DNA from 2 places in the Bacillus sp. NS1 genome. Region 2 is predicted to be linked to the other one. Evidence: a T-box and tRNA genes for the amino acid it is inferred to sense, from the RefSeq annotation. Region 2 holds a T-box; the other holds one or more tRNA genes.
What was found. A T-box is a leader RNA that pairs with one kind of tRNA and senses whether it is charged. The one in region 2 lies ahead of glyQ (glycine--tRNA ligase subunit alpha), so its partner is inferred to be a tRNA-Gly.
Positions count from the first base shown of each region.

Region 1: it has a tRNA-Gly gene. The T-box ahead of glyQ (glycine--tRNA ligase subunit alpha) is inferred to sense a tRNA for this amino acid. The anticodon was not compared.

Region 1 is NZ_JBZAZF010000002.1:3,868-18,887, reverse strand. It holds gene AC4CV5_RS05565 (hypothetical protein) at 1-673, opposite strand, end outside; gene AC4CV5_RS05560 (bactofilin family protein) at 685-1,398, opposite strand; gene AC4CV5_RS05555 (YhbD family protein) at 1,389-2,030, opposite strand; gene trmL (tRNA (uridine(34)/cytosine(34)/5-carboxymethylaminomethyluridine(34)-2'-O)-methyltransferase TrmL) at 2,157-2,639, opposite strand; gene AC4CV5_RS05545 (amidase domain-containing protein) at 2,677-3,606, opposite strand; gene queG (tRNA epoxyqueuosine(34) reductase QueG) at 3,675-4,835, opposite strand; gene AC4CV5_RS05535 (B3/B4 domain-containing protein) at 4,917-5,540, shown strand; tRNA gene AC4CV5_RS05530 (tRNA-Gly) at 5,631-5,704, opposite strand; gene AC4CV5_RS05525 (helix-turn-helix transcriptional regulator) at 5,899-6,099, shown strand; gene AC4CV5_RS05520 (hypothetical protein) at 6,101-6,574, shown strand; gene rpsN (30S ribosomal protein S14) at 6,591-6,860, opposite strand; gene ssuD (FMNH2-dependent alkanesulfonate monooxygenase) at 7,576-8,712, opposite strand; gene AC4CV5_RS05505 (ABC transporter permease) at 8,735-9,565, opposite strand; gene AC4CV5_RS05500 (aliphatic sulfonate ABC transporter substrate-binding protein) at 9,562-10,560, opposite strand; gene AC4CV5_RS05495 (ABC transporter ATP-binding protein) at 10,578-11,345, opposite strand; gene katA (catalase KatA) at 11,754-13,205, shown strand; gene AC4CV5_RS05485 (FbpB family small basic protein) at 13,230-13,427, opposite strand; gene thiC (phosphomethylpyrimidine synthase ThiC) at 13,559-15,020, opposite strand, start outside.
Region 2 is NZ_JBZAZF010000003.1:505,170-520,189, forward strand. It holds gene AC4CV5_RS12990 (Na/Pi symporter) at 1-276, opposite strand, end outside; gene rpsU (30S ribosomal protein S21) at 449-622, shown strand; gene AC4CV5_RS13000 (GatB/YqeY domain-containing protein) at 637-1,083, shown strand; gene AC4CV5_RS13005 (NfeD family protein) at 1,214-2,527, shown strand; gene floA (flotillin-like protein FloA) at 2,549-3,544, shown strand; gene AC4CV5_RS13015 (YqfB family membrane protein) at 3,569-3,988, shown strand; gene yqfC (sporulation protein YqfC) at 4,045-4,326, shown strand; gene yqfD (sporulation protein YqfD) at 4,345-5,541, shown strand; gene AC4CV5_RS13030 (PhoH family protein) at 5,538-6,497, shown strand; gene pgpH (cyclic-di-AMP phosphodiesterase PgpH) at 6,576-8,711, shown strand; gene ybeY (rRNA maturation RNase YbeY) at 8,712-9,185, shown strand; gene AC4CV5_RS13045 (diacylglycerol kinase family protein) at 9,166-9,537, shown strand; gene AC4CV5_RS13050 (cytidine deaminase) at 9,656-10,066, shown strand; gene era (GTPase Era) at 10,047-10,952, shown strand; gene AC4CV5_RS13060 (YqzL family protein) at 11,098-11,241, shown strand; gene recO (DNA repair protein RecO) at 11,278-12,045, shown strand; T-box leader at 12,085-12,260, shown strand; gene glyQ (glycine--tRNA ligase subunit alpha) at 12,343-13,230, shown strand; gene glyS (glycine--tRNA ligase subunit beta) at 13,223-15,020, shown strand, end outside.

The sequences.
Region 1 (15,020 bases), on a different contig from region 2:
GATCGCATCGGTATTTGTTTTTGTACTCAATTGTTCCGATGCTGCAGCCCGGCCCAACGACCACTTCTTTTCCCCTGACAACTGCCGCCTCGGTGTTCTCCAAATAAACCTGATCTCCTTCTATGACGTCGGCAATCAATTTTACTTTCTTCCGGTTAAAAAAGCTCGCGCGTCTTTTCACTGTAATGGTTGTTCCGCCGATTTCCCGCACATGGCTTACATCATGGCATAATTCAAGCTTGGTATCACCCGCATTTAATAAACCTGATACATCAACGCAGCCTGTGACATGGAACATTTCCGTTTCACAATCACCTTTAACGCTTAGCTTCCCTTTCACACCGCATGATTCTCCAGTCACATTCCCGCAAATTTCAGTCAGGCCTTTCAGATTGAATCGATCAAATTGAAGTGAGCCGCTGACTTTCATTGTACCGTAAATATTGATTATGCCGGCTGTCAGGTTGCCTTTAAACTCACTTTCTCCGTGCACACGCAGCCGCTCAGTCTCTGCTTTCCCGAGAAAAAGGCCTGTTCCGAATATGCGGCAGCCCGCAGCAGACAGCCCTTCACCAATCACACCTTCACCTTTGATGCTGACATGGTGGTATGCGCCGCCTGTAGCGTGTCCGGCGCCATATAATTTTAAATTTACCAGTTTTGTTGTCTCCATTACGATCCTCCTCACATCTTCGTGCAGGTTACTACCGATGCGCTCGGATCACAAGTATAGTCCCCGCTGTATTCAACAGTTTCAATCTGGCAATCCGGACCGATTTTCACTTTATTTCCTCGTACGGTTTTCGCCTTTGTATTTGTCAGTTCAATTACATCACCTTCGATCAGTTCAGCCGTTAAAACAGGCTGCGGCATCAGTCTAAGCAATGTCAGCATTCCTTTTCTGCCGGTTACTTGAAGATGGCGGCATCCGATTTCCCGCACATAACTTTCCCCGGCAGAAAGCTTAATGGTCACCTCGTCAGCGTTCAAAAGCCCGCTGACTTTGCATTTCCCTTCTGATTGAAAGGTTTCCGTTTCACAATCGGCTTCCATGACCGCTTTTCCGCTAATGACAATGCCATCAGCCTTGACTGTGCCGCCAAATGTTGATGATCCAGCGATTTTCAATTGTTTTGAGGATACCTCTCCTTGGATAAAACCTGTTCCGTTAATCCGAATAGATTCTGCTTCAACGTCTCCATGTATCTTTCCTGAACCGCTGATGGTTACCGTTTTCGCTTTGACGCTGCCGTCAGCTTTTCCGGTTCCATTAAAAGAAAAAGTGTCACACTCTACGTCTCCGGCCACTGTTCCGCTGCCGTTAATTTCAACTGATTGAAATGTTCCTCCCTTTGAACTTCCTGATCCGTTTATCACCAGCTTTTCCATTACATCCATTGATGGCCCTCCTGCATATATGTTGTTTTTAATTCCTCTGACGCCTTTTCTAAATCTACCCGTTCCACAATCTTAACGGATGATTCAAACAGAATGCTGTCCGCTGCAGCCGCTATAAAACAGGTTGTAACACCGAGCTTACGCAGCACAATCAGCTCCGTCTGTTTCTTGAGCTCTTCAGTATCATACTGCTTTAACACCTCTGCAGCCATTTTCGCTTCTGCCAGACTGACATTTCCAGACTGCAGCAGCCCTTCAAGCACATACAGCGAAAGCAGATCTCGCGAAGAAAAAACCGAATTCCCGCCGCCTTCTGAAAAGACATCAAGAGCAGTCCTTGAAATCAAACCTTTATGAATCAAATCATCAGCGGTCATGCTGACATCCTTCATTTTCGGCGACAGCATTTCCCTCATTTCATCCAGTGATAAATTTTCCTTCATCTTTTGAATCATTGAAATGCGTTTTAAAATATCCTCTCTCGGAAAAAACGTCTCTTGCCCTGTAAATGTGGACTTGCGAATAAACCATTCCTCAGGAATTAAGTTCTTCCGCTTCCACCGATACAGCTGACCGTAAGAAATCGATGTTTTTTCAAGTAATTCTTTTTTAGAGATTAATTGTTCTTCCATAAGTCCAGCTCCTTCGATGGATACATTGTAACATAACACTGTTACGTTGTTAAGCCCAAAAACAAAACACAGCATCTCAAATCACATAAAAAAAATCCGCCCATCATTGATGAGCGGATTTTTTTGCTATTTTAAATCACGGTAATTTTGCTGGCGCAGCGCTTCATAAACGAGAATCGCCGCAGTGTTGGACAGGTTTAACGATCTAACGTGCTCTGTCATCGGGAGACGCAGGCAGCGGTCCATGTTATTTTGAATTAAATCCTTTGGCAAACCACTTGTTTCTCTTCCGAATACGAAGAAATAATCCTCGTTAAGATCAGTGTAATCAAACGATGTATGAGGCTGCTGGCCGAATTTCGTGATAAAGAAAAACTGGCCTTTTTGATATTCCTCAAACAATTCCTCTAAAGAATCATGATACACAACGTTAACAAACTCCCAATAATCGAGTCCGGCACGCTTCAGCATTTTATCATCCGTAGAAAAGCCGAGCGGACGAATCAGATGGAGCGTTGTATTAGTTGCTGCACAAGTACGTGCAATATTCCCTGTATTGGCGGGAATTTCTGGTTGATATAAAACGACATGTAATGCCACAATGTTCACCTCTGTTTTTCTTATCCGCCCATCATTATATCATTAATTACTCTTTTGTCGTATCATCAACGATATGAAAAAATGCATATCGTATAGACGGCGTATATGCCGTAGAATCCTCGTATGACCAATACCTCATCCGGCTGTCATAGGACTGGGCGTTGACAAGCGGCATATTGCCTTTGTCCTTCGCCACAACAATCGTTGTATGATTAAACCTGCCGTCTCCTTCAAAGTCATAGCAAATCACATCGCCAGGCCTCAGCTCTTCCGCGGATTTCACCCGCACCGCACGCAGGCCGGCCTTTGAATTCGACAAATACATTTTCATAGAATGAGCCACCGTCCAGCTGTAACTCCATGAGTTTTGTTTCATCCACCAGCCTGACCCTCTGTTCGGATGGCCTCGCATCGGTGCGCCTCCCGCATGAAGACACTGAGAAATAAAATTCGTGCAGTTATCGCTGAAATTTTTATAAGCCGGGTTGCGCTTGTTCCAAAATTTCTCGGCATATTGCACAGCGCCGAGACGATCGTATTGAAAGGCCCTGCCAAACTCTTCCCTTTCCTCTTGAGAATAGTCAATAATACTGGTCCCTTCATGAAATCCAGCCGGCTTTTTCGTAATTTCCTGGTCACTAATCAAAATATGATCATAAAGGAAAGCCATCCGCTCCTCTATGTGCTCTTCCATATACAAGCTGTCGTCCCGTTCCTTACACACGTATTCGTAATGGATGGTATACGTAAGGCAAGTCGTTCCGTCATCCTCAATCCGCACATGACCGATGACGGCCTTTGCTTTCGCTTTTATGATGTCAACTTTACGTTTATCCAGAAGCTTCTTCTTTCGCTCCATGACTTCAAGGTCTCCGACTTCAGATTCCTGTCTCATAGCATGCCCGTTAACCAGATAGCTCAGCCGCTCCTCCGCTAATTGTTCTAAAATGTGCTTCAAGCTCACCCCACCCGCCATACTTTTTTATAAAGAAAAAACACTTGGATACATCTCAAGTGTTTTTTTCCTTCTGTTCTATACGTATGTCAGGACAGACCTTGTTTAGTCATGCCTGAAGCTTTTAGCAAATCAATTCCTTTTTCAATTTCCAGCTTTGCCTCTTCATCCTTCTCTTTTTCCAACGCTTTTTCAAGCTCTTCCGCGTATGCGGGGTCTCCGATTTTACCGATCGCCCATGCAGCTGTTCCTCTGATAACAGGACGCGGGTCCTTATGCATCAGATCCGTCAATTCAGGCAGTGCGGAAGCATCCTTAAAGTGGGCAAGGGCGAGAATGGCGTTACGCTGAATCGGCTTTTTCCCGCGCCAGGAACCTGAGACATGTCCGAATTTCTCCTTAAATTCACGGTTGCTGATGGTCAAGAGCGGCTTCAATAACGGTTTGGCTATCTCAGGGTCAGGCTCCATTTCCGGATGAAGATGAAAGTCCTTCCCTTTATTGAGAGGACACACGGTTTGACACGTGTCGCACCCATACAGGCGGTTTCCAATCTTTGTCCGGAATTCATCAGGCAAAAATCCTTTCGTCTGGGTCAGAAAAGAGATGCAGCGCTGTGCATTCAGCTGCCCCGGATTAACAAGTGCTCCCGTCGGACAGGCGTCCAGACATTTCGTGCAGGACCCGCACATATCTTCAATCGGCACATCAGGCTCAAAAGGTATATTTGTAATCATTTCTGCCAAATACACATAAGAGCCGTACTCAGGCGTTGTAATCATACAGTTTTTCGCACTGAAGCCGATGCCGGCCCGCTCTGCAACTGCCCGATCAGACAATTCGCCTGTATCAACCATTGACTTTGTTCTGATATCCTCATGCTTGCTTCTCAGAAATTCCTCCAGCAGATCGAGCTTTTCCCTCAGCACATCGTGATAGTCTTTGCCCCAGGAGGCTCTGCAAAAAATGCCTCTGCGCTCAGTTCTCGTGCTTCTCGGCGCATCCTTCATTCTCGAAGGATATGCGAGAGCAATCGCCACAATTGATTTCGCTTTTGGCAAAAGCAGCTTCGGCGTCACCCTTTTCTCGATATCTGGCTCTTCAAAGCCGGAGAGATAGCCGAGTGATTCTTGAAGAATCAAACGGTCTTTTAAACTGTCAAAAGTATCGGCGGTCGTAAAACCAATCTTGTCCACGCCAATGCTTTTCGCGTATTCAATTAATTCTTCTTTGAGCTGATAAACGTTCATGTTTTGCACAGCCTCCTTTCTTTGTGATAAAACGATACAGCGTTTATAATAGGTTGATATCCCGTAATGGAGTGATTGCAAATGAATATCAAACTTGATTCTGTAATTACCGAACGCGCAGCCGGCTTACATGCGGCGGCTGTGATTTATAAGAATATCGAAGTCGGCTCCTCTCCACAAATGCTGAAAGGCAGGCTTCGCCTATTTCAAGAATCCCTGTTTTTCGATTATGCTGACGGCGGAATATCCGATGAATCCTTCGTCAAGGAATGGCGGGAACTCTTTAAACAGCTTAACCCTTCATTTGAGGGAGAAACAACCCCAATGGAGGACATGCTGATCCCGATATCCACAGAACAATTCATGGAAAGCAAGGATTCAGCCCATGACACCATCGATTTTTTCGCATTAAAATATTCTCTGCCCATTATGATTTATGATGCCGGCAAGCTTCATGAGCCAGTCCGAATCTCATTGGGAGAAAAAGAAAACATCCTGCTTTTCTCTGATGAAAACGGCATATTTGGCGATTTAAAAAACAACATCAATCGCTATCCCGTTTCAAACGAGACCAAGAACATGCTGCAAATCATTTTTTTTCCGCCATCCATTGAAAAAAGCAGCGCTGTTAAACTCTTATCATCATTAACGAAAATGTTTGAACAAATTCACGGCGGAGCCCATACAGTACATTGGCTTACGTAAAAGAACACGAGTGACGTGTTCTTTTTCACATAAAAAAACGCAATACTTCGTTTATCTAAGAAACGAAACACTGCGTTAATAACGTATGTATGGAGCGGGTGATGAGAATCGAACTCACGACATCAGCTTGGAAGGCTGAGGTTTTACCACTAAACTACACCCGCATTTGTGTTTTGTCAGTAACATTACCGCTCTGACTTGTCTAATATTACACGTTTATTATTTTTTCGTCAAGGGAATATAAAAATTTTGTCGAAAAAAAGTTTTCTTTTTGTAAAGATGTTAAGTCACATTTACATAATGTTAAGTATAGTATACAATATAATTAATCGAGAATGTGAAGGGGACAGACGTCATGATGAAAAATAAAGTAAAAGAGCTAAGGGCACGCTTCGGCTATTCTCAGGAAAAACTCGGAGAAACGGTCGGCGCCACAAGACAGACTGTGGCAGCTATCGAAAAAGGTGATTATGTTCCCTCACTGTTGTTAGCACTGAAAATCTGCAAAGCCTTCTCCATGAAAATGGAGGATGTCTTTTGGTTAGAGGAGGAAAACTAAGATGAGCATGAAAACAAAAGCAGCTTTTCAACTTGTTTTATTTGGCCTTGCATGCTGGACGTTAATTGCATACTTTGAAGCTTCAGAAGGCATTGCATCCTTTTTCCGCACAAAGAGCGGCGAGATGGTGTTTGAATTAAACCTCACTCCCTTTATTCTGTTTGTTGCGGCGTCTGCGGTTTATTTGTACTTACAGAAGAAAAGCCGCCCTGCTTCAAAAAAGCTTCTTCTGCCTGATGAGTTTGAAGAGCAGGATGAAAGAGAGCAGATGATGACGGCAAAAGCATGCCGCGCATCATATATCGCCGTCTACTTCTCGCTACCTGCCGCAGCGGTTCTTCTCATTTTTTATCCGCTGTTTCAGTCCCGTGTTCCATTTTTCCCTATTATTATTGTGTTTGTCATCATGATCATCCAGCACCTATCCTACGTCATCTCTTTCAAGAAAAACGAAAAAAACTCCGGCGCGCTATAAGCGGCCGGAGTTTTTCTTACCAGCTTGCTTTTTTGACACCGGGAATCTGGCCTTTATGTGCCAGCTCCCTAAAAGCGATTCTGGACATTTTAAATTTCCTCATATATCCTCTCGGGCGCCCCGTTACCATGCAGCGATTATGGAGCCTTCCCGGTGCAGAATCTCTCGGCAGCTTGCTGAGTGCCTCGTAATCTCCTTTTTCTTTTAACTCGCGTCTAATAGCAGCGTATTGTTCAACAAGCTGTTGGCGTTTTAACTCTTTTGCCACTTTTGATTTTTTAGCCAAGACGTAGCCTCCTTTTTTAAATCGAAATTATTACGATTTAAAATGTATCATGCACCATACATAAAAGCAAGCATAACGCTTTGTAAAACAACTGCCTGAAGCTGCCCATTTCTAATGATGCAATTCTACATCATAGGGTAAGGCATCTTAATGCTTAATAAGCTCTTTTTTATATTCAGATGGGGTGCACGGGCTCGCCCGTCCCTTTTATACTGCTGCCGATCAAAACAGGTCTCTAGAAAAAGTCGGTTCCGCGATGAAATATTCTGAGTCATTTCCTCTGTTGCGCTATCATTACGTTTCACCGATGAACTGGCCGCGCATTTCCCTGTTTATCCGCAATGCCAAAATGAACAGTGTTGCGTTTATTCTTTCCGTCTCCCTCTTCATTTCAAAATAAACAAATTGTTATGTATCGGGTTTTTCCTCTGAATAATCTGCACTTACCGGACCAATCTCTAACAAGCTCTCCATTTTGATAATGTTCCCAGCTGGAGAAATACCTTCACTGATATTATCAGCAGTGAATCCTGTGAAGCTGCAACAGTCATTCTGTTTTTTCAAAACCTGATATGTCCGCCCGCTTTGATTTCCGTCTGCTTTGAATATCCGCATGCTCACAGCATAGCTAACAGGCAAATGACTGATGGCTTATCAATGTGTTCAGAATAACAGCCCCCTTTTTTGAATACCATGTTCGGGGGCTGTGTTTTACTTAAACCGACTCATTTTTTTCTTTGACAAAATAAGTGTTCCCGACGGCTTCACCCCTTTTGTTCTGAAGCTTTCTCGTCCGTTCATTTTCAAAAGGCAAAAGCGGAAACACAAGCTCTGCAAAATAATACGCTTCTTCTAAATGCGGATAGCCCGAGAAAATAAACGATTCTATGCCGAGTGCCTGGTATTCCGCTATCCGGTCAGCAATCGTCTGCGGATCACCGACAAGAGCTGTTCCTGCTCCGCCTCTTACCAGGCCGATCCCCGCCCACAGATTCGGACTGATTTCAAGCTTCGACCGATCGCCTTGATGAAGGACGGCCATCCGCTGCTGGCCTGAAGAATCGTAACGGCTCAAAGCTGCCTGTGCTTTGGCAATGGTGTCATCATCTAAGTGGCTGATCAAGCGTTCAGCCGCTTCCCAAGCCTCTTGTTCGGTTTCACGGGCAATGACATGCAGCCTAATGCCGAATCGAACGGATCTCCCCTCTTTTTCCGCCTGCTTTTTGACTCTCTCAATCTTTTCTTTTACTTGTTCAGGCGGCTCGCCCCATGTTAAATACACATCAGTATGCTTTGCCGCAGCTTCAATCCCTGCCTGTGACGATCCTCCGAAATAGATAGGCGGATGCGGCGCTTGCTGCGGCGGGAAGAGCAGATTGCTGTTTTCCACTTTTATATGATTTCCTTCATAGGAAACCGTTTCACCCTGCAAAAGTCTCCGCCAAACGGTTAAAAACTCGTCTGTCGCTTCATAGCGTTCATCATGGCTGATAAACAGGCCATCTCCAGCCAATTCGTACGGATCGCCTCCTGCCACAACATTGATCAGCAGCCGGCCGTCTGAAATGCGGTCTAAGGTGGACGTCATTCTGGCTGCTAAAGAAGGCTGCATTAAACCGGGTCTTACTGCGACTAAAAACTTTAAGTCCTTTGTTTCTCCTGCCAAAGCCGATGCTGTAAGCCACGGATCCTCGCACGATCTTCCCGTGGGCAGAAGAACACCCGTATACCCCAGCCTGTCAGCCGCCTGCGCCACTTGTTTAAAATAAAGATGATCCGCAGTCCGTCCATCGCTTTCAGATCCTAAATATCTCGCGTCTCCATGAGTCGGTATAAACCAAAGAATTTCCATTTCCATCTCCCTTTCACGTATATTACCCTTCGTAACTGTTTCTCCACTTTAATAGTTTTTGTTCAAGCAGCCTGACAAAGGAATCCGTGAGCTTTCCAACCACTGCAAAAATGATAATCCCAGCAAACACTTTGTTCGTTTGTGAAAACTGTCTAGCATCCATGATCATATAACCGACTCCTGAGCTTGAGCCCATCAGCTCTGCTACAACAAGTCCGAGCCATGCAATGCCGAGCGATAAGCGAATGCCGAGCAGTATATTCGGCAGGGATGCCGGCAATATCACTTTGGAAATCTGCTGATGCCATTTAAATTCAAGCACCCGGGCGACTTCAAACAGCTTCGCGTCAACCCCACGGATGCCGTTAAATGTATTGATATAGACAGGAAAGAAAGCGCCGAGCGCAATCAGCAAAATTTTAGATACCTCATCAAAACCGAACCATAAAATAAACAGCGGCGTGACCGCCAGATGGGGAACGGTTCTGAGCATTTGCAATGACGGATCAAGATAAAGCTCCGTCCGTTTGGAGAATCCGGCCAAAATCCCGATCATCAAGCCAAGCCCCGCGCCAAGCAAAAAACCAAGCGCCGCCCGATAGATACTGATTTGCAGATGGCCGAACAGCTCACCGGACAAAATAAGCTCTTTAAACGTCAGGACGATTGCAACGGGTGTGGGCAGCACTGTAGCGGACATAATTCCAAGGCCGCCAATGATCTGCCAAATGGCGATGATGACAGCGGGCAGCAAAAGTCCCTTCATCCAGCCGTATTTTATCCTTCCGGGCTTTTTTCGCACCGCTTCCGCATTCGTCTTCGGCAGCGAGCCTGCAGCCTCTGCTTTCATCATTGATCACCTCCGGAGGAATTTTCCTTTAATGCTTTTTTAATAAATGTGTTATCTACAACCTCTTTCACATCAATCTTCTTGTCTATCGCCTTCGTTCGATATTGAAAATCTGCTGTCTCCTGCTGCGCTTTCACAATGTCGTCACTGATGACCTCATTCAGAGGCTCAGTATTTTTCAGCACATTTTCGACGACCTTTTTATCGAGATCTTTAATGTCTGCATACAAGTCAGCGGATTCATCCAGATGTTCCTTTTGCCACACAACAGCCTTATTAAAGACCTTCAGAAAACGGACCACTTCGTCCGGGTGCCCTTCCGCAAACTTTGTTCTTACTAAAGTAAATCCGGGTGAATATAAATCTGTGCTTTCCCCGTTCACAAGGATTTTTGCTCCGTGTTTGATTGTTTCTAAAGACAAGTACGGCTCCCAAATGGACCAGGCATCAACAGATCCGTTTTCAAACGCGGAGGCCGCTTCATCAGGCTGAAGCTGAATGATCGTCACATCATTAGCTGTCAATCCCGCTTGATCAAGTGCTTTATACAGAAAATCAAAACCGCTGCTGCCTTTGGCAACTGCAATTTTTTTTCCCATTAAGTCCTTGACGTCCTGAATGCCGCTGTCTGGATTCACAAGGATGCCGTTCGCTTTCAAACCGTCCTGAGATAAACCGATTTCTTTAAAATCAATGCCTGCCGCCTGTCCTGAGATCACAGGCGAATTGCCGACTTGAGAAAAATCAAGTTTGTCTGCCGCAAGGCCTTCAAATTGGGGCGGACCGCTTTGAAACTCCACCCATTTCACTTTGATGCCTTCTTTTTCAAATGCATCTTCAAACCAGCCTTTCTCCTTCGCAATCAAAAGCGGGCTTAAGCTTTGCTGAATACCGATTCGAATTTCTTTCAATTGTTTATTGTCACCGCTGGCTCCATTTGCTCCGCAGCCTGCCAGCAGAAAAAAAACGGTAACCAATACAATGAGTCTTTTTTTCATTTCTGCTTCCGCCCTTTCTATATCCCTGATCCTTCAGCGTACTCTAGATCTTCTGTTTTCTCGAATTCAGACAGTACTTTCTGTCTGATCGCTTGGAAATCCGGAGTCGTCCGGTTTCGCGGATATGCCAGATGAATGGGCATCAGCTTATGGATGTTCCCCGGTTTGGCTTTAAGGATCGCAAGCTCATTTCCTAAATAAACAGATTCATCTATATCATGAGTAACGAGAATCATCGTTGTTTTTTTCCTCCGCCATATATCCAGCAGCACGTCCTGCAGGTGTTTTCTAGTAAAAGCGTCCAGCGCACCAAACGGTTCATCTAAAAGCAGCACCTCAGGCTCCCGCAAAAGAGCACGTGCGATAGCGACTCTTTGTGACATACCGCCTGACAGCTCGCGCGGATATGCTTTCTCCGATCCCTTCAATCTGACAATCTCGATCAGTTCATCTACCTTTTGTTTGACTGTTGGATCTTTCAAGTTCAAATCGGCGGCAATATTCTGCTCAACCGTCAGCCAGGGAAAGAGGCGGTGCTCCTGAAAAATAAATCCTTGCTGAATCCCCGGAGCTGTTACACTGCGTCCGTTAACTTCAACACTCCCGTCATAATCTGAATCAAGTCCTGCAATAATCTTTAACAGAGTGCTTTTTCCGCACCCGCTCGGTCCGATGAGTGTTAGAAATTCACCTGGTGCGATTGATAATTGAATATTCTCTAAGACCGTTGTTTTGCGGCCCTCTTGAACAAAAGTCTTTTCTTTGATGCTGATGGTCACAGCCACTTTTATCCCTCTCTTTCTGCCAACCCCGCCTTCTAAAAAACAAAAAGGCCCCCATCTCTGTTCTTTGTAGAGATGAGAGCCTTCGGCGGTCCGATCAGCTGCCCAATTGTTTTTTTGTTTGAATATCATGTTAATTCAAATTATTCCGATATGTCAACTCTTTTTTAAACGAGATTTTTAACATCCTTGTTTATCACTTACTCAGCTTGTTTCGCAAATAGAGAGGAAGAAATTCATTTCTTCAAAAAGCTTTATTCTCCCTTAATGGCTGTTATAACAAGGTTTATCAATATTTTTAATACTAGATATCGCTTAATATAGATAACTATTTTATAATAATTATAAAATAATATTGACTTTTTACTTAGAGATGATATTATGTTTTTATAAATTCCAAGAGGTGATCACATGAGTTCAAATAAACTGACAACTAGCTGGGGCGCTCCAGTTGGAGATAATCAAAATTCGATGACTGCCGGTTCTCGCGGACCAACTTTAATCCAAGATGTACATTTACTCGAAAAATTGGCCCATTTCAACAGAGAACGTGTTCCAGAACGTGTCGTTCACGCCAAGGGTGCAGGCGCACACGGATATTTTGAAGTGACAAACGATGTAACCAAATACACGAAAGCCGCTTTCCTATCTGAAGTCGGCAAACGCACACCGTTGTTCATTCGTTTCTCAACAGTTGCCGGTGAACTTGGCTCGGCTGACACAGTTCGCGACCCGCGCGGATTTGCTGTTAAATTTTATACTGAAGAAGGAAACTACGACATCGTCGGTAACAATACACCGGTATTCTTCATCCGCGATGCAATTAAATTCCCTGATTTCATCCATACACAAAAAAGAGATCCAAAAACACACTTGAAAAACCCTACAGCTGTATGGGATTTCTGGTCACTTTCACCAGAATCACTGCACCAAGTGACAATTCTGATGTCAGACCGCGGAATTCCCGCGACACTTCGCCACATGCACGGCTTCGGAAGCCATACATTCAAATGGACAAATGCCGAAGGCGAAGGCGTATGGATTAAATATCACTTTAAAACAGAACAAGGCGTGAAAAACCTTGATGTCAATACGGCTGCTAAAATTGCTGGTGAAAACCCTGATTACCATACAGAGGATCTATTCAACGCGATCGAAAACGGTGATTTCCCTGCATGGAAACTATATGTGCAAATCATGCCTTTAGAAGATGCAAATACGTATCGCTTCGATCCGTTTGATGTCACAAAAGTTTGGTCTCAAAAAGACTATCCGTTAATCGAAGTCGGACGCATGGTTCTAGACAGAAATCCAGAAAACTACTTTGCAGAAGTAGAACAAGCGACATTCTCACCTGGAACACTTGTGCCTGGTATTGATGTTTCTCCTGATAAAATGCTTCAAGGCCGGCTGTTTGCTTATCATGATGCACACCGCTACCGTGTCGGTGCAAACCATCAAGCGCTGCCAATCAACCGTGCACGAAACGAAGTGAACAATTATCAGCGTGACGGACAAATGCGCTTTGACAATAATGGCGGAGGATCTGTGTATTACGAGCCTAACAGCTTCGGCGGTCCGAAAGAGTCACCTGAGGATAAACAAGCCGCATATCCGGTACAAGGAATCGCTGACAGCGTAAGCTACGATCACAACGACCACTACACACAAGCCGGTGACCTCTATCGTTTAATGAGCGAGGATGAGCGTGCCCGCCTTGTTGAAAATATCGTTAACGCCATGAAACCGGTAGAAAAAGAAGAAATCAAACTTCGCCAAATCGAGCATTTCTACAAAGCAGATCCTGAATACGGAAAACGCGTAGCAGAAGGCCTTGGATTACCGATTAAAAAAGATGAATAATAAAAAAGCAAAACCCGCTTTTAATTAGCGGGTTTTTTTATATTTTGTACGCACTGCCGTATGCTTCTCATCAATCTTTATATAAATTTCCTCCATAAGCTCCGCGCTGTTCATAATCTCTAGTTTGTTTTTTTCAATCAGAATCTCAAGCGGCAAAATCTGATTCCCGTATGTTTTTCGCTTCCTGAATCGTTTTCTCCCCTTCTCTTTTTTGATTCCCATCTATGATCCCTCCTTTTTCATACAAAAAAGGCCCTTATCTAAAAGATAAGAGCCTTCGGTGTCCCGATCAGCAAATACTGGAAATGTATATTGACTATATTAAAACGTATTCCATTTTGCCTGTCAATCTATTATTTATACAGCTGGCTGCCTTGATTCACAAATTCTTCAGCTTTTTCTTTCATCCCCTCTTGAATGGCATCCCATTCACTAAGATCTTTGTCCTTCGCATAATCCCGAATATCCTGGGAAATTCTCATGCTGCAAAACTTCGGTCCGCACATTGAACAGAAATGAGCGGTTTTTGCTCCTTCAGCCGGCAGGGTTTCATCATGATATTCAAGCGCTCTTTCCGGGTCAAGGGATAGATTAAACTGATCTCGCCAGCGGAATTCAAAGCGGGCTTTCGATAACGCATCATCCCGTATTTGTGCTCCGGGATGCCCTTTGGCAAGGTCTGCCGCGTGCGCAGCAATTTTATATGTAATGACCCCTTCACGAACATCATCACGGTTTGGCAGTCCCAAATGCTCCTTGGGCGTTACATAACAAAGCATTGCTGTTCCATACCAGCCGATCATCGCCGCTCCGATCGCTGAAGTAATATGGTCATAGCCCGGCGCAATATCTGTCGTCAGCGGCCCCAAGGTGTAAAAAGGCGCTTCTTTACAAATGTCCATTTGTTTATCGACGTTCTCTTTGATTTTATGCATCGGCACATGCCCCGGTCCCTCAATCATTACCTGAACATCATGCTTCCAGGCAATTTGCGTCAGCTCTCCAAGCGTCTCTAATTCAGCAAACTGCGCTTCGTCATTGGCATCAGCGATTGATCCGGGACGCAGACCATCCCCAAGAGAAAAAGCAATATCATACGTTTTCATGATTTCGCAGATTTCTTCAAAATGTGTATACAGAAAGCTTTCCTGATGATGAGCCAGACACCACTGCGCCATAATCGCTCCCCCGCGTGACACGATTCCAGTTGTCCGTTTGGCAGTCAGCGGCACATACCGAAGCAAAACACCAGCGTGTATCGTAAAATAATCCACTCCCTGCTCTGCCTGCTCGATCAGTGTATCACGATAAATCTCCCACGTTAAATCCTCCGCTACGCCGTTTACCTTTTCAAGCGCCTGATAAATCGGAACAGTTCCCACAGGGACAGGGCAATTGCGGATAATCCATTCACGCGTCGTATGAATGTCTTTTCCGGTAGAAAGATCCATCATTGTATCCGCTCCCCAGCGGATGGCCCACGTCATTTTTTCCACTTCTTCTTCAATGGATGACGTAACCGCTGAATTCCCGATATTCGCATTAATCTTCACATGGAAATTCCGGCCGATAATCATTGGTTCACTTTCAGGGTGATTAATATTTGAAGGAATGATCGCCCGGCCGCTTGCTACCTCATCTCTAACAAATTCAGGAGACACATGCTCGCGAATTGCGATAAACTCCATCTCAGGTGTAATGATCCCCTTTTTGGCATAATGCATTTGAGTGACATTTTGGCCAGCTTTCGCCCTCAGCGGTTTCCGCTTTAGTCCTGGGTAGCTCACGTTTGGATTTGCTTTTTTATAACCGTTA
Region 2 (15,020 bases):
TCCGATATTTGTTCCCAGAATCATTGGTATCGTCCGCTTAAAAGAAAGAACGCCCGCACTGACAAAGCCGATGACAATGACCATAAAGGCTGAACTGCTCTGAAGAATGCCTGTAAATACAATACTAATCAGAAACGCTTTTAACGGATGATCCGTAAATAAAAGCAAACGTTCTTCAATTTTTGAGTACGCCATAGAAATTAAGCCTTTTCGAAGCATGTTCATGCCTGCAAGAAAGAATAATATAAGAGCAGTAAAGCTAATCAGAATTAACATCCTATTCACCAACCCCTTTCCATCATTATATAGACAGGCAGTCGTACTCATGACGGAAAAGTGAACTCACTTAGTTGACCTGACTCATGGCTTATATTATAATGTCAAAGTACATGTTTATATGTGTAACTTAAAGGTAGTCGATTGGTGTATTCGGAGGGAGGGAAAGAGAATGTCAAAAACGGTCGTTAGAAAAAACGAATCGCTTGAAGATGCTCTTCGTCGCTTCAAACGCAGTGTATCAAAGACAGGTACTTTGCAAGAAGCAAGAAAGCGCGAATTTTATGAAAAACCTAGCGTAAAGCGCAAGAAAAAGTCTGAAGCTGCTAGAAAACGCAAATTCTAAAAGAGGGTGGATTTATGAGTCTTCTTGAGCGTCTTAACCAGGATATGAAGCTATATATGAAAAACCGTGAGAAAGACAAACTAACTGTCGTTCGAATGGTTAAGGCTTCACTTCAAAATGAAGCAATTAAGCTTAAGAAAGACAGTTTGACCGAGGATGAGGAACTCACTGTCCTTTCTCGTGAACTTAAGCAACGTAAAGACTCCCTCCAGGAATTTTCAAACGCTAATCGTTTAGATTTAGTAGATAAAGTTCAAAAAGAGCTGGACATTTTAGAAGTTTATTTACCCGAGCAGCTGTCAGAAGAAGAACTGCTTACAATCGTAAATGAAACCATTGCTGAGGTTGGTGCGAGCTCAAAAGCGGACATGGGAAAAGTAATGGGTGCAATTATGCCTAAAGTAAAAGGTAAAGCTGACGGAAGCTTAATTAATAAGCTTGTCAGCAGTCAATTGTCTTAAATGGCGTAAAAAAGGACATCTTTCTAAGAGAGATGTCTTTTTTTATACATAATAAAATGAAACCTTTGATACATTTGTTACGTATGAAGAGAAGGCACTTATTATAAATGGAAGGAGGGATACACCGCCCTTGCTTCAAATCAAAGGACTCCGTGCTGCTCTTTTGAGTATATTTTTACTTTCTTTATTAGGCGTACAGATGAACGCCAAAGCAGAAAAACAAACGGTTTATGTGATCCCGGTTGAAAAAAATGTCGAACAGGGCCTCGCCTCGTTTTTGTCACGTTCGTTACATGATGCGAAAGAAGCGCATGCAGATCATATTATTCTTGATATCAATACGCCGGGAGGATTGGTCAAATCAGCTATTGATATAGCGGACTCGATAACCGAAAGCGAGATCCCCGTAACTGCATATGTAAACAAACGCGCGTTGTCGGCTGGTGCATATATAGCTCTGCAAGCCGATAACATTTATATGGCGCCTGGCGGAAAAATGGGAGCGGCCGCGATTATTGACGGTAAAGGCAATGCCGCTGACCAAAAAGCTGAATCACTTTGGCTGGCAGAGCTGGAAGATGCCGCATTGAAAAATAATCGCGATCCAAAATATGCACTCGCAATGGCTGACCCGGCTATAGATGCCAAGGAAGCTGGCGCGCCGAAGGGAGATCTGCTGACACTTAACGCCGATAAAGCAATTGATGTAGGTTATTCAGAAGGCACGGCTGACAATTTATCCGCGCTCGTAAAGAAGCTTGGGTTCGAAAAGGCGGAAACCATCTATTCAAAGGAAAGTTTTGCAGAAAAGACAGCAAGATGGCTGACAAACCCGGTCATTGTTCCTATTCTGCTGACAATCGCTTTTTTAGGTCTGACAGTAGAGCTTTTTTCACCGGGTGTCGGCATTCCTGGAACAGTTGGATTTATCGCTTTGTTGCTATTCTTTTACGGGCATCTCGCGGCCGGCTTTGCCGGATACGAGACGATTCTTCTCTTTATAGCAGGGGTGATCCTCATCCTGCTTGAGATTTTCCTTCCCGGAGGAATTATTGGATTACTGGGCTTAGGAGCGATTGTTACGAGCCTGTTTTTAGCCGCGGGGAGCTTCACTGTCATGGCGGTTTCTCTCTTGATCGCCTTAGCTGTTTCTATAACAGCTTTCATCTTACTGACAAGGGTGTTGGGAAAGCGTATGAAATTCTTTAAGAAATTTGTATTAAATGATTCTACAAATACGGAGAGCGGCTACGTTTCAAATCAAACGCGTACGGATTTAATAGGCAAAGTAGGAGTAACCTTTACACCGCTGCGTCCTGCTGGTACTGTTATTATTGATGATGAACGCCTAGACGTTGTGTCAGAGGGATCGTTTACAGAAAAAGATAAGAAAGTAAAAGTGGTTAAAGTGGAAGGATCACGCATCGTCGTGAGAGAAATTTAAACAGAAACGAGGAGAATAGATATGGATCCATCAACACTCATGATTCTGGCTATTATCGTAGTAGGGATCATTGTTTTAGCTGTATTTTTTACATTTGTGCCTGTTATGCTTTGGATTTCAGCATTAGCAGCCGGAGTGAGAATTAGCATTTTCACTCTAATCGGGATGAGGCTTCGCCGCGTTATACCAAACCGAGTGGTGAACCCATTGATTAAAGCCCATAAGGCTGGGCTTAATGTTGCTACCAACCAGCTTGAAAGCCATTATCTCGCCGGAGGAAACGTTGACAGAGTTGTCAACGCGCTGATCGCTGCTCAGCGTGCCAATATTGAACTCACATTTGAACGCTGTGCTGCTATTGATCTTGCCGGCCGTGACGTATTGGAAGCCGTTCAAATGAGCGTCAATCCTAAGGTGATTGAAACGCCGTTCATTGCCGGTGTTGCTATGGACGGGATTGAAGTAAAAGCGAAAGCGAGAATTACAGTAAGAGCAAATATCGAGCGTCTCGTTGGAGGAGCGGGGGAAGAAACCATTGTAGCCCGTGTCGGAGAAGGGATCGTCTCTACAATCGGTTCATCCGAAAGTCACAAAAAAGTGCTTGAAAACCCTGATATGATTTCTCAAACGGTACTTGGGAAAGGATTGGACTCAGGAACTGCGTTTGAAATTCTCTCGATCGATATTGCTGATGTTGACATTGGCAAAAACATTGGCGCGATTTTACAAACCGATCAGGCCGAGGCTGATAAAAACATCGCGCAGGCAAAAGCGGAAGAACGCCGTGCGATGGCTGTCGCTCAAGAACAGGAAATGCGCGCCCGCGTAGAGGAAATGCGCGCGAAAGTGGTAGAAGCCGAAGCGGAAGTGCCGCTTGCGATGGCAGAAGCCTTGCGTGAAGGGAATATTGGCGTCATGGACTACATGAATATCAAAAACATCGATGCTGACACAGAAATGCGTGATTCATTCGGCAAGCTGACGAAAGATTCGTCTGATGAAGACAGTAAATCATAATCTCTCTAAGAAGGGAGAACGCTGATGGAAGATATACTGACCAATCCGCTAATTATCGCAGCGGTTATCGGGATCATTTCTATGATTTTCGGTAAAAAGAGCAAAGAGGAAAAGAACAACAGCCAAAGCAGAAATAAACCTCAGCAGGTGCAAACTGCTTCTCCTCAAAAGAAGCAGTCAAAAGAAGAGGCTCCTGTACCTATTCCCAACCGCATGGAACAGGTAAGGCGGGAAGCGGAAGAAAGACGCAGAGAAACAGAAAGAAACCTGAAAGGGCTGGAACGTGACCTTACTGCAGTTAAACAAAAAGCAGTATACACAAAACAAAAAATGCTCCAGGTTAATAAAGACACTGTGGTACAGGGGATCGTCTTAGGAGAGGTATTCGGGCCTCCTAGGGCGAAAAAACCTCACCATACGATGCGCTCGGTCCGTAAAAATTAAAGTGTTAGAACCTTCTTTCAAATCATACATATGAGATGAAAGGGGGTTCTTTTTGTATGGGGCAAAGAAAGAATCGTATGAAAGCTTGGCTGACAAGAGCATTGGAAATTCCCCCGGACGTTATGATGGATCTGCCGCGGATTACAATGGTTGGCAGACTTCATATCTACATAGAAAACCACAGAGGCCTATTGCTTTTCAGTGAGAATGAAGTGAGGCTGATGCTGAAGCAGGGCCAGTGCATCATATCAGGTAAAAATTTTGTCATCAAGGCAATTCTTCCGGAAGAAATTCTTTTGGAGGGTACGATTGATGTCGTTCGATATGTTGAGTCATAAAGCCGAGGGGGAAATGTTGTGAAAAATAAATGGCTGTCTTTTTTTTCGGGTAAGGTCCAGCTTGAATTGACGGGAAGAGGGATCGAGCGGCTCCTTAATGAATGCACAAGACAGGGGATTCCGGTCTTTCATGTCAAAAAAAAGAAAGAAGCCGTATCGTTATATATACAGCTTCAGGATGTACATGCCTTTCGGCGGGTCAGAAGAAAATTTAAATGTAAAGCCCGATTTATCAATCGGAAGGGATTTCCTTTCCTGCTGCTGAAATCAAAGCTGAATATAGGGTTTACGATCGGTTTTTCAATGTTTTTCATCCTTTTGTTTTTGCTTTCCAATATGGTGTGGAAAATTGATGTGACAGGCGCTAAGCCTGAAACGGAACATCAAATGATGCAGCATCTTAATGAAATCGGCGTCAAAAAGGGGCGTCTGCAGTTTTTAATGATGTCCCCCGAAAAAATACAAAAATCGTTAACCAATGGAATAGACAATATCACCTGGGTCGGAGTTGATCTGAAGGGGACGACCATTCACATGAAAGTCGTGGAGAAAAATGAGCCTGAAAAAGAAAAGTATGTTAGCCCGCGCGATATTGTCGCCAAAAAGAAAGCAACCATTACAAGAATGTTTGTGCAAAAAGGACAGCCGATGGCCGCAATCCACGATCATGTGGAAAAGGGTCAGCTGCTTGTTTCGGGACTGATCGGCAGTGAAGAGCATCAGCAGGAAGTCGCCTCAAAAGCAGAAATTTACGGAGAAACTTGGTACAGATCTGAAGTGACGGTCCCGCTTGAAACATTATTTAACGTCTATACGGGCAAAGTAAGGACAAAGCACAAGCTTTCTTTTGGCTCTTTGGCAATCCCGATCTGGGGGATGACGTTTAAAAAAGAGGAATTGAAGCATCCAAAAACAGAACAAGAAAGGCATTCGCTGAATTTTCTCGGATTTAAGCTCCCTGTTTCCTATATCAAAGAGCAGACGAGAGAAAGTGAAGAGGCTTTGCGAAAATATACGAAAGAAGAAGCAGTTCAAGAAGGCATTAAATTGGGTAAACAGGATGTAGAGGATAAAATAGGCGAAAACGGCGAGGTGAAAAGTGAAAAAGTTTTGCACCAGACTGTTGAGAATGGTAAAGTAAAGTTGATTATTCTCTACCAAGTTATAGAAGATATCGTTCAAACCACACCTATTGTCAGGGAGACTGAAGAATGACAGAACATTTACTTGCGATGAATCAAAAACTGAAAAGCCCGGACGAGGCGCTTTCACTGTTCGGGAACCAAGATTCTTTTTTGAAATTGATGGAGAAAGATCTGAATGTAAATATCATTACGCGCGGCGAAACGATTTATGTCTCAGGCGATGAAGAATCGTTTCAGATTGCAGACAGGCTGCTGGGATCGCTCCTCGCTTTAATTCGCAAGGGGATAGAGATCTCTGAACGTGATGTGATTTACGCCGTCAAAATGGCAAAGAAGAATGAACTTGAATACTTTGAAAGCATGTATGAAGAAGAAATAACAAAAAACGCAAAAGGCAAACCAATCCGTGTAAAAACGATAGGACAGCGGGAATACGTGGCCGCTATGAAGCGGAATGACCTTGTATTCGGCATCGGCCCGGCGGGAACCGGGAAAACGTACCTGGCTGTCGTAAAAGCAGTCCATGCTTTAAAAAACGGACACATCAAAAAAATCATTTTAACAAGACCTGCCGTGGAAGCCGGTGAAAGCCTCGGTTTTCTCCCAGGTGACCTCAAAGAAAAAGTAGATCCTTATTTGCGCCCGCTGTATGACGCTCTTCATGATGTGCTTGGAGCAGATCATACAGAACGACTGATGGAAAGAGGCATCATTGAAATTGCTCCGCTTGCATATATGAGGGGACGGACGCTAGATGATGCTTATGTTATACTTGATGAAGCACAGAATACCACGCCTGCTCAAATGAAAATGTTTTTGACGAGACTGGGTTTTGGCTCTAAAATGATCATTACAGGTGACGTTAGCCAAATTGATCTGCCGAAAGGCGTCAAATCGGGACTTGCAGTAGCGAAGGAGATGCTGAGAGGAATAGACGGCATTTCTATGATTGAGCTAGACCAGACAGACGTGGTCAGACATCCGCTTGTTGCGAAAATTATTGAAGCATACGATAAGCAAAATTAATGCTGAATGACCCGATCGCGCGTTATCGGGTCATTTTTATGATGGCTTATGGGCTTGATGTTTCAAGAGGAGGTTCTTGTGTTGAAAAAGAAGGGGAAGACCAAAAGCAGCTCAAAAAAATGGAGCAGCTTTAAAAATGCCCGCTCCATGCATGTACTGCTGTATCTTCTGCTGGCTGCCATTATGTTTGCTTTGCTCTTTGTACATGTTAAGCCGGAAACACTTGATTTAGACCTATTTTCAGTCAGCGACAAGACCATTTATGCTCCGGCAACCGTGGAAGATCAAAAAGCCACAGAGGAAAAAAAGCAAGCCGCTGAGGACGCGGTTGAAGATCAATATACATTGAAAAAAGAATATACAGACAATCGGATTGACCTTGTGTCATCTATATTCGACAGTATCAGTGAAGTGAAAAAATCATCGGAAGAAGACAGCAAATCACCATCGGAAAAATCAATGGTTAAGTCTGTGAAGAACAAATTAACGTCAGATGTGAATGATGCCATCTCAGAGGATTCCATCAAGACATTGCTGAAAGCAGACAGTGAAGACTTTTCCTTTGTCAGAGATACGGTCATTACGGCAGTGAATACGGTCATGAGCAGTGAAATCTCATCAGATAAACTATCTGATGCAAAGGATAAAGTAGAAAAAGAGCTAAAGGGCAATTCGATCCCATCTAAATACTTGGGAGCTGCGACAGAAATCGGGCGTTTTGCTATTATTCCGAATTACGTCTTCGATCCGAAAGCGACAGAAGCAAAGCGGCAGGAAGCGTCAGACAATGTCCAGCAGGTTCAGATCAAACAGGGGCAGGTGCTCGTGGAAGAAAATGACCTCATTGATCGGGAAGTGTACCGAAAACTCGAGCTGACCGGGTTATTAAATAACTCAAATCTCTTTAAACCGATCAGCGGCCTATTGATTATGATCGGACTTTTCATTGCAACACTTGTATATTATTTTGAAAAACAGAAACAAAACCTGAAGTTTAAAAACCAATCCATCCTGCTGTTCTCCATTATCACAACGCTTTTGCTTGTTATTATGGAGGTTGTCAGTTTATTCCAAAAGATGGAATATAATAATATTGGCTATCTGGTTCCCATTGCTGCAGGCGCAATCTTAATCAAACTGCTGATGAATGAACGCATTGCCATTTTGGGAAGTATCATTCTTGCGATTTGCGGAAGTATGATGTTTAATCAGGGTGTGACAGGTACATTCAATTATGTCATAGGAATTTATTATTTGATCAGCGGGATTTCAGGGGTTTTATTTTTAGGAAAACACAATGCTAGATCAAAGATTCTGCAGACAGGGCTTTTCGTAGCGTTTATCAATATGGTTGTCGTTCTTTCCTTGTTATTGATCCAAAACACTGCGCTGTCAGGTCTTGAAATTGGCACGTTAATGCTGATGGGCGTTGTGTCAGGATTTGCTTCGTCCGTATTGATCATCGGCCTGATGCCGTTTTTTGAGACAGGCTTTGGTATTTTATCCACTATGCGGCTGCTTGAGCTGTCTAATCCTAACCATCCGTTGCTGCGCAAAATATTAACAGAAACACCAGGTACATATCATCACAGTGTAATGGTCGCCAATTTGTCAGAGGCAGCTTGTGAGGCGGTTGGAGCTAATGGTTTGCTTGCAAGAGTCGGCGCGTATTATCACGATCTCGGAAAAACAAAGCGTCCGCAATATTTTATTGAAAACCAAATGAATATTGACAATCCGCATGACAAGCTGTCTCCTCAGCTGAGTAAAAATATCATCATTTCTCATACAACTGACGGTGCGAATATGCTGAGAAGCTATAAGTTTCCGAAAGAGCTTGTCGACATTGCTGAGCAGCATCATGGAACCTCGCTTTTAAAGTTCTTTTATTATAAAGCAAAGGAAAAAGGAGACCAGATTACAGAAGAAGAGTTCCGTTATCCGGGACCGAAACCGCAGTCAAAGGAAGCTGCGATTATATCAGTGGCAGACAGTGTTGAAGCGGCAGTCAGATCCATGCATAATCCAAATCCTGAACGAATTGAAAAGCTTGTCCGGGGTATTATATCCGATAAGCTGCAGGACGGACAGTTCAGTGAATGTGATTTGACATTTAAAGAGCTGGATACAATCGCAAAAACGCTCTGTGCAACATTAAAAGGCATTTTCCACTCCCGGATCGAATATCCGGAGGCTACTAAGAAGGTGAAATAGATGAGTTTACTGATTGATATTGTTGATGAAACAGGGAGTGTCTCTGAAGAGATGCTCAAAGAAGTAGAAAATCTGCTTCAATTTGCCGCTGAGCGTGAAGGCGTTCAGGATCAGGCTGAAGTCTCTGTCACGATCGTTACTAATGAAGACATCCAGCAGATCAATAAAGAATACCGCGGAAAGGATACCCCAACAGATGTCATCTCATTTGCTCTTGAAGAAGAGGGAGAAGGCGAGGTTGAAATTGTCGGAGCCGAAATGCCGCCGGTTTTAGGCGATATTATTATCAGTGCGGATCGCACAAGGGAGCAGGCAGAGGAATATAATCATTCTTTTAAAAGAGAGCTCGGATTTCTTGCCGTGCACGGATTTCTGCATCTTTTAGGATATGACCATATGACGAAAGAGGAAGAAGAGGAGATGTTTACTAAGCAAAAGGATTTGCTGGACGCTTATGGACTCAAGAGATCATAGAAATGAGCTGAAGCGATTCTTCAAAAGCTTCGTGTACGCAGGCCGGGGCATCTGGGAAACAGCGCGGACGGAGCGGAATTTCCAATTTCATGCCGCAGCCGCCTGCGCTGTTCTCATTTGCGGCTTCCTCGTGGAGCTCAGCCCGATTGAGTGGGCGATAATTTTCCTTTTGATCGGAGGAATGTTTTCGCTGGAGCTTTTAAATACAGCCGTTGAACATACGGTTGATTTAATAACAGACAAACATCACCCTCTTGCTAAAGCGGCTAAGGACGCTGCCGCCGGGGCTGTTTGCGTTTTTGCCATCATTTCGTGTATCATTGGTTTACTTATTTTTTTGCCAAAGCTGTAATGGCTGAAAATTCTTACATTTATTTTACATTTTTAGAAATGGGCGTGAAAAAAAGCGCGCGATTATGTAAAATATAAAGTGATAGCGGTACCATTAAAGGTAAGAGAGGAATGTACACATGAACAGACAGGAATTGATAACAGAAGCATTAAAAGCACGTGATATGGCATATGCGCCGTATTCCAAGTTTCAAGTAGGAGCCGCTCTTCTTACCAAGGATGGAAAAGTGTACAGAGGCTGCAACATCGAGAACGCGGCATACAGCATGTGCAATTGCGCTGAGCGTACCGCTTTATTCAAAGCTGTTTCTGAAGGGGATACAGAGTTTCAGATGCTGGCCGTCGCGGCTGACACCCCTGGACCGGTATCTCCGTGCGGAGCCTGCCGCCAGGTGATTTCTGAGCTTTGCACAAAGGACGTTATTGTCGTGCTGACTAATTTACAAGGACAAATAAAAGAAATGACTGTGGAAGAATTATTGCCAGGCGCATTTTCATCGGAGGATTTACATGACGAACGAAAGCTTTAAATCAGGATTTGTATCCATTATTGGAAGACCAAACGTAGGAAAGTCTACATTTTTGAACAGAGTCATTGGACAAAAAATCGCGATCATGAGCGATAAGCCCCAAACGACGAGAAACAAGGTGCAAGGAGTTTTGACGACAGGCACATCACAAACGATTTTCATTGACACACCAGGGATTCATAAGCCTAAGCATAAACTTGGGGACTTTATGATGAAAGTGGCGCAAAATACATTAAAAGAAGTCGATTTGATCCTGTTTATGATCAACGCTGAGGAAGGCTACGGGAAAGGCGACGAATTCATCATTGAGAAATTGCAGAAGATGTCTACGCCTGTATTTTTAATCGTAAACAAAATTGACAAAATTCATCCCGATCAATTGCTTCTGTTAATTGACGAATACCGCGGGCGCTATCCTTTTAAGGAAATTGTTCCGATTTCTGCTTTAGAAGGAAATAATATCGAAACGTTGCTCGCTCAGATTGAAGCGTATTTGCCGGAAGGGCCGCAATTCTATCCGAGTGATCAGGTAACCGACCACCCAGAGCGCTTTATCATTTCTGAATTAATTAGGGAAAAGGTGCTGCATCTGACAAGAGAAGAAATCCCGCACAGCATTGCGGTGGCCATCGAATCCATCAAAGGACAGGACAACGGTTCTGTGCACGTAGCGGCAACGATCGTGGTCGAACGGGATTCCCAGAAAGGCATTGTGATCGGGAAAAAAGGAAGCCTGCTAAAAGAAGTCGGAAAAAGAGCGAGAGCGGATATTGAAGCACTGTTAGGCTCCCGTGTCTACCTTGAATTGTGGGTCAAAGTGCAGAAAGACTGGCGTAATAAAATGTCCCAGCTTCGCGATTTTGGCTTTAAAGAGGACGAATATTAATATCTCTTGCTGTGTCATTATCTCACAGGAACAGGGATACATTAGCAAATTTTGTTTAACATGAAATGGAGGACATCTGGTCAAGATAAAGGTAAGAATTTGGAGTTTAGGTAAGCTAGTTTAACTACAGAAAGGTGGGTTTCTTGTGTTGAATTTTACCTGGAACGTATTTTCTCAAACAGGAAATGTTGATACGTATCTTCTTTTTAAAGAACTGGAAAAAGAGAACATGGAAAGACCCGAAGAACTAGAAGATGAGCTAGCCCGATTTGATTATCCAATTTTATAAACCTCTTGGCCGCTCCTGCTTTGGGAAGGTGCGGAAATGCTGACAAAATGTGAAGGAATCGTTCTTCGCACAAATGATTACGGAGAAACGAATAAAATCGTTACATTACTGACAAGAGAACACGGAAAAATAGGTGTTATGGCAAGAGGCGCCAAAAAACCGAACAGCCGTTTATCAGCAGTCAGCCAGCCCTTTTTGTATGGTTCATTCTTAATGCAAAAAACAACGGGCCTCGGAACGCTTCAGCAGGGTGAAATGATCCTCAGCATGAGAGGCATCAGGGAAGATTTGTTTTTAACAGCATATGCTGCGTATATTGCTGAGCTAGTCGACAAAGGCACAGAAGAAAAGAAGCCAAACCCTTATTTGTTTGAATTTATTTTAGAATCGTTTAAACAGCTGAATGAAGGAACAGATCCGGATGTTATCACCTTCATTGCTCAAATGAAGATGCTCGGTGTCATGGGGCTGTATCCTGAGCTGAATCACTGTGTGCATTGTAAAAGCCAGGACGGGACCTTTCATTTTTCTGTCCGTGATAACGGTTTTATTTGCCACCGCTGTTTTGAAAAAGATCCTTACAGGGTTCCGATCAAACCGCAAACGGCAAGGCTTTTGAGACTGTTTTATTACTTTGATCTTTCGAGGCTGGGCAATGTGTCCTTAAAGCAGGAAACGAAAGCTGAATTAAAGCAAGTGATTGATTTATATTATGAAGAATATTCAGGGTTATATTTAAAATCGAAGCGCTTTTTAGATCAAATGGAAAGCATGAAACATCTTATGGATGAAAACAAAAGTTGACATCTGGTCCATCTTTTTATATGATCATTTATTATAAAATATGTTGCAGTGAGAGAAAGAAGTACTTGCGTTTACCTCATGAAAGCGACCTTAGGGCGGTGTAAGCTAAGGATGAGCACGCAACGAAAGGCATTCTTGAGCAATTTCAAAAAAAGAGGCTGGGATTTTGTTCTCAGCAACTAGGGTGGAACCGCGGGAGAACTCTCGTCCCTATGTTTGCGGCTGGCAAGCATAGAGACGGGAGTTTTTTGGTTGCTGCCGCAGTCATTTTATGAAGGAAAAGTGGAGGTGCTTGAAATGAATATTCAAGACATGATTCTAACCTTGCAAAAGCATTGGTCCAGTCAGGGCTGTGTGCTAATGCAGGCTTACGATGTAGAAAAAGGGGCCGGCACGATGAGCCCATATACATTTTTGCGCAGTATCGGCCCTGAGCCGTGGAAAGTGGCTTATGTAGAGCCTTCCAGACGCCCTGCAGACGGCCGCTACGGGGAAAACCCGAACAGACTGTATCAGCATCATCAGTTTCAGGTCATTATTAAACCGTCTCCTGATAACATTCAAGAGTTGTATTTAGATTCCTTGCGTGCTCTAGGAATTGATCCGCTTGAGCACGATATCCGTTTTGTTGAAGACAACTGGGAAAATCCGTCTTTAGGCTGCGCGGGTCTTGGATGGGAAGTATGGCTTGACGGAATGGAAATTACACAATTTACGTATTTCCAGCAGGTCGGGGGACTAGAGTGTAAACCGGTCTCTGTAGAGATTACGTACGGAATTGAGCGTCTCGCGTCTTATATCCAGGATAAAGAAAATGTTTTCGACTTGGAATGGACGTCAGGGTTTACAGTAAAAGATTTATTCATGATGGCGGAATACGAGCATTCCGTTTATACGTTTGAAACATCAGATGTCGATATGCTGTTCCAATTGTTCAGCACGTATGAAAAAGAAGCGATTAAGCAAATGGATAACGGACTTGTTCATCCAGCATATGATTATGTGCTGAAATGCTCGCACACTTTCAACCTGCTTGACGCCAAAGGTGCGATCTCTGTTACCGAGCGGACAGGCTATATCGCAAGAGTGCGGAATTTAGCGAGAAAAGTAGCAAAAACCTATTATGAGGAACGAGAAAAACTAGGGTTCCCAATGCTTAAAGGGGAGGGTTCTTCTCATGAGTAAACAGGATTTACTTTTAGAGATCGGTTTAGAGGAAATGCCGGCGCGCTTTTTAAATGATAGCATGGTTCAGCTTGGCGAAAAGCTGACAAGCTGGCTTAAAGAAAAAAATATCACTCACGGTGAAGTGAAGCTCTTCAATACACCGAGACGTCTTGCTGTATTCGTAAAGGATGTAGCAGAAAAGCAGGATGATATAAAAGAAGAAGCGAAAGGGCCTGCGAAAAAAATTGCCCTTGATGCAGACGGCAACTGGACAAAAGCGGCAATCGGCTTTTCAAAAGGCCAAGGGGCTAATGTGGAAGACCTGTACATGAAAGAAGTGAAAGGCACAGAATATGTATTCGTGCAAAAATTCCAAGCCGGCCAAGAAACGAAATCGCTTCTGCCGGAACTGAGCGGCTTAGTTACAAGCTTGCATTTCCCGAAAAATATGCGCTGGGGAAATGAAGATTTGCGTTATATCCGGCCAATCAAATGGATTGTCGCTTTATTTGGACAGGATGTCATTCCATTTTCGATCACAAACGTTGAGTCTGGACGTACAACACAAGGACACCGTTTTCTTGGACATGAAGTGTCAATTGAATCACCTTCAGCTTATGAAGAGCAGCTGAAAGAACAGCACGTTATTGCAGATCCTAACCTTCGGAAACAAATGATTCAATCTCAGCTGGAAGCAATGGCTGCAGAAAACAATTGGAGCATTCCAATTGACGAAGATCTACTTGATGAAGTGAATCATTTAGTAGAATACCCGACAGCTCTTTACGGTTCATTTGAATCTGAGTTTCTGTCAATTCCTGAGGAAGTGCTTGTCACGACAATGAAAGAGCATCAGCGCTACTTCCCTGTCAAAGACAAGAACGGTGATTTGCTGCCTCACTTTATCACAGTCCGAAACGGGAACAGCCACGCGATCGAAAATGTGGCCCGAGGCAATGAAAAAGTGCTGCGCGCGCGTCTATCTGATGCTTCATTCTTCTACAAGGAAGATCAGAAACTAAACATTGATGCAAACGTGAAGAAGCTTGAAAACATTGTTTTTCATGAAGAGCTTGGTTCTCTTGCTGATAAGGTTAGAAGAGTCACTTCAATCGCAGAAAAGCTTGCCGGCCGTCTTCAGGCTGATGAAGTTACATTAAAACATGTGAAGCGGGCTGCTGAGATTTCTAAATTTGATCTTGTCACGCATATGATATATGAATTCCCTGAGCTTCAAGGGATTATGGGCGAAAAATATGCGAGAATGCTTGGTGAAGATGAAGCTGTGGCTGCGGCAGTCAACGAACACTATATGCCTAGATCAGCGGGAGGAGAAACGCCTTCTACTTTCACTGGAGCTGTTGTAGCAATGGCGGATAAGCTTGATACAATCGTTTCATTCTTCTCTATCGGCGTTATTCCGACCGGTTCTCAGGATCCTTACGGGCTGCGCCGCCAAGCAAGCGGTATTGTTGCGATTCTTCTAGACCGCAACTGGGGAATTTCGTTTGAAGAGCTTCTTACTTTTGTACAAACGGATAAAGAAAATGAACTGCTGGATTTCTTCACTCAGCGTCTGAAATATGTCTTGAATGCTGAACAGATCAGACACGATGTCATCGACGCCGTGCTAGAAAGCTCTGAGCTTGAGCCGTACTCAGCGCTGCACAAAGCACAAGTTCTGGAACAAAAGCTTGGTGCACCTGGCTTTAAGGAAACAGCTGAAGCATTAGGCCGAGTGATCTCTATCAGCAAAAAAGGAGTCCGCGGAGACATTCAGCCTGATCTGTTTGAAAATGAATACGAGG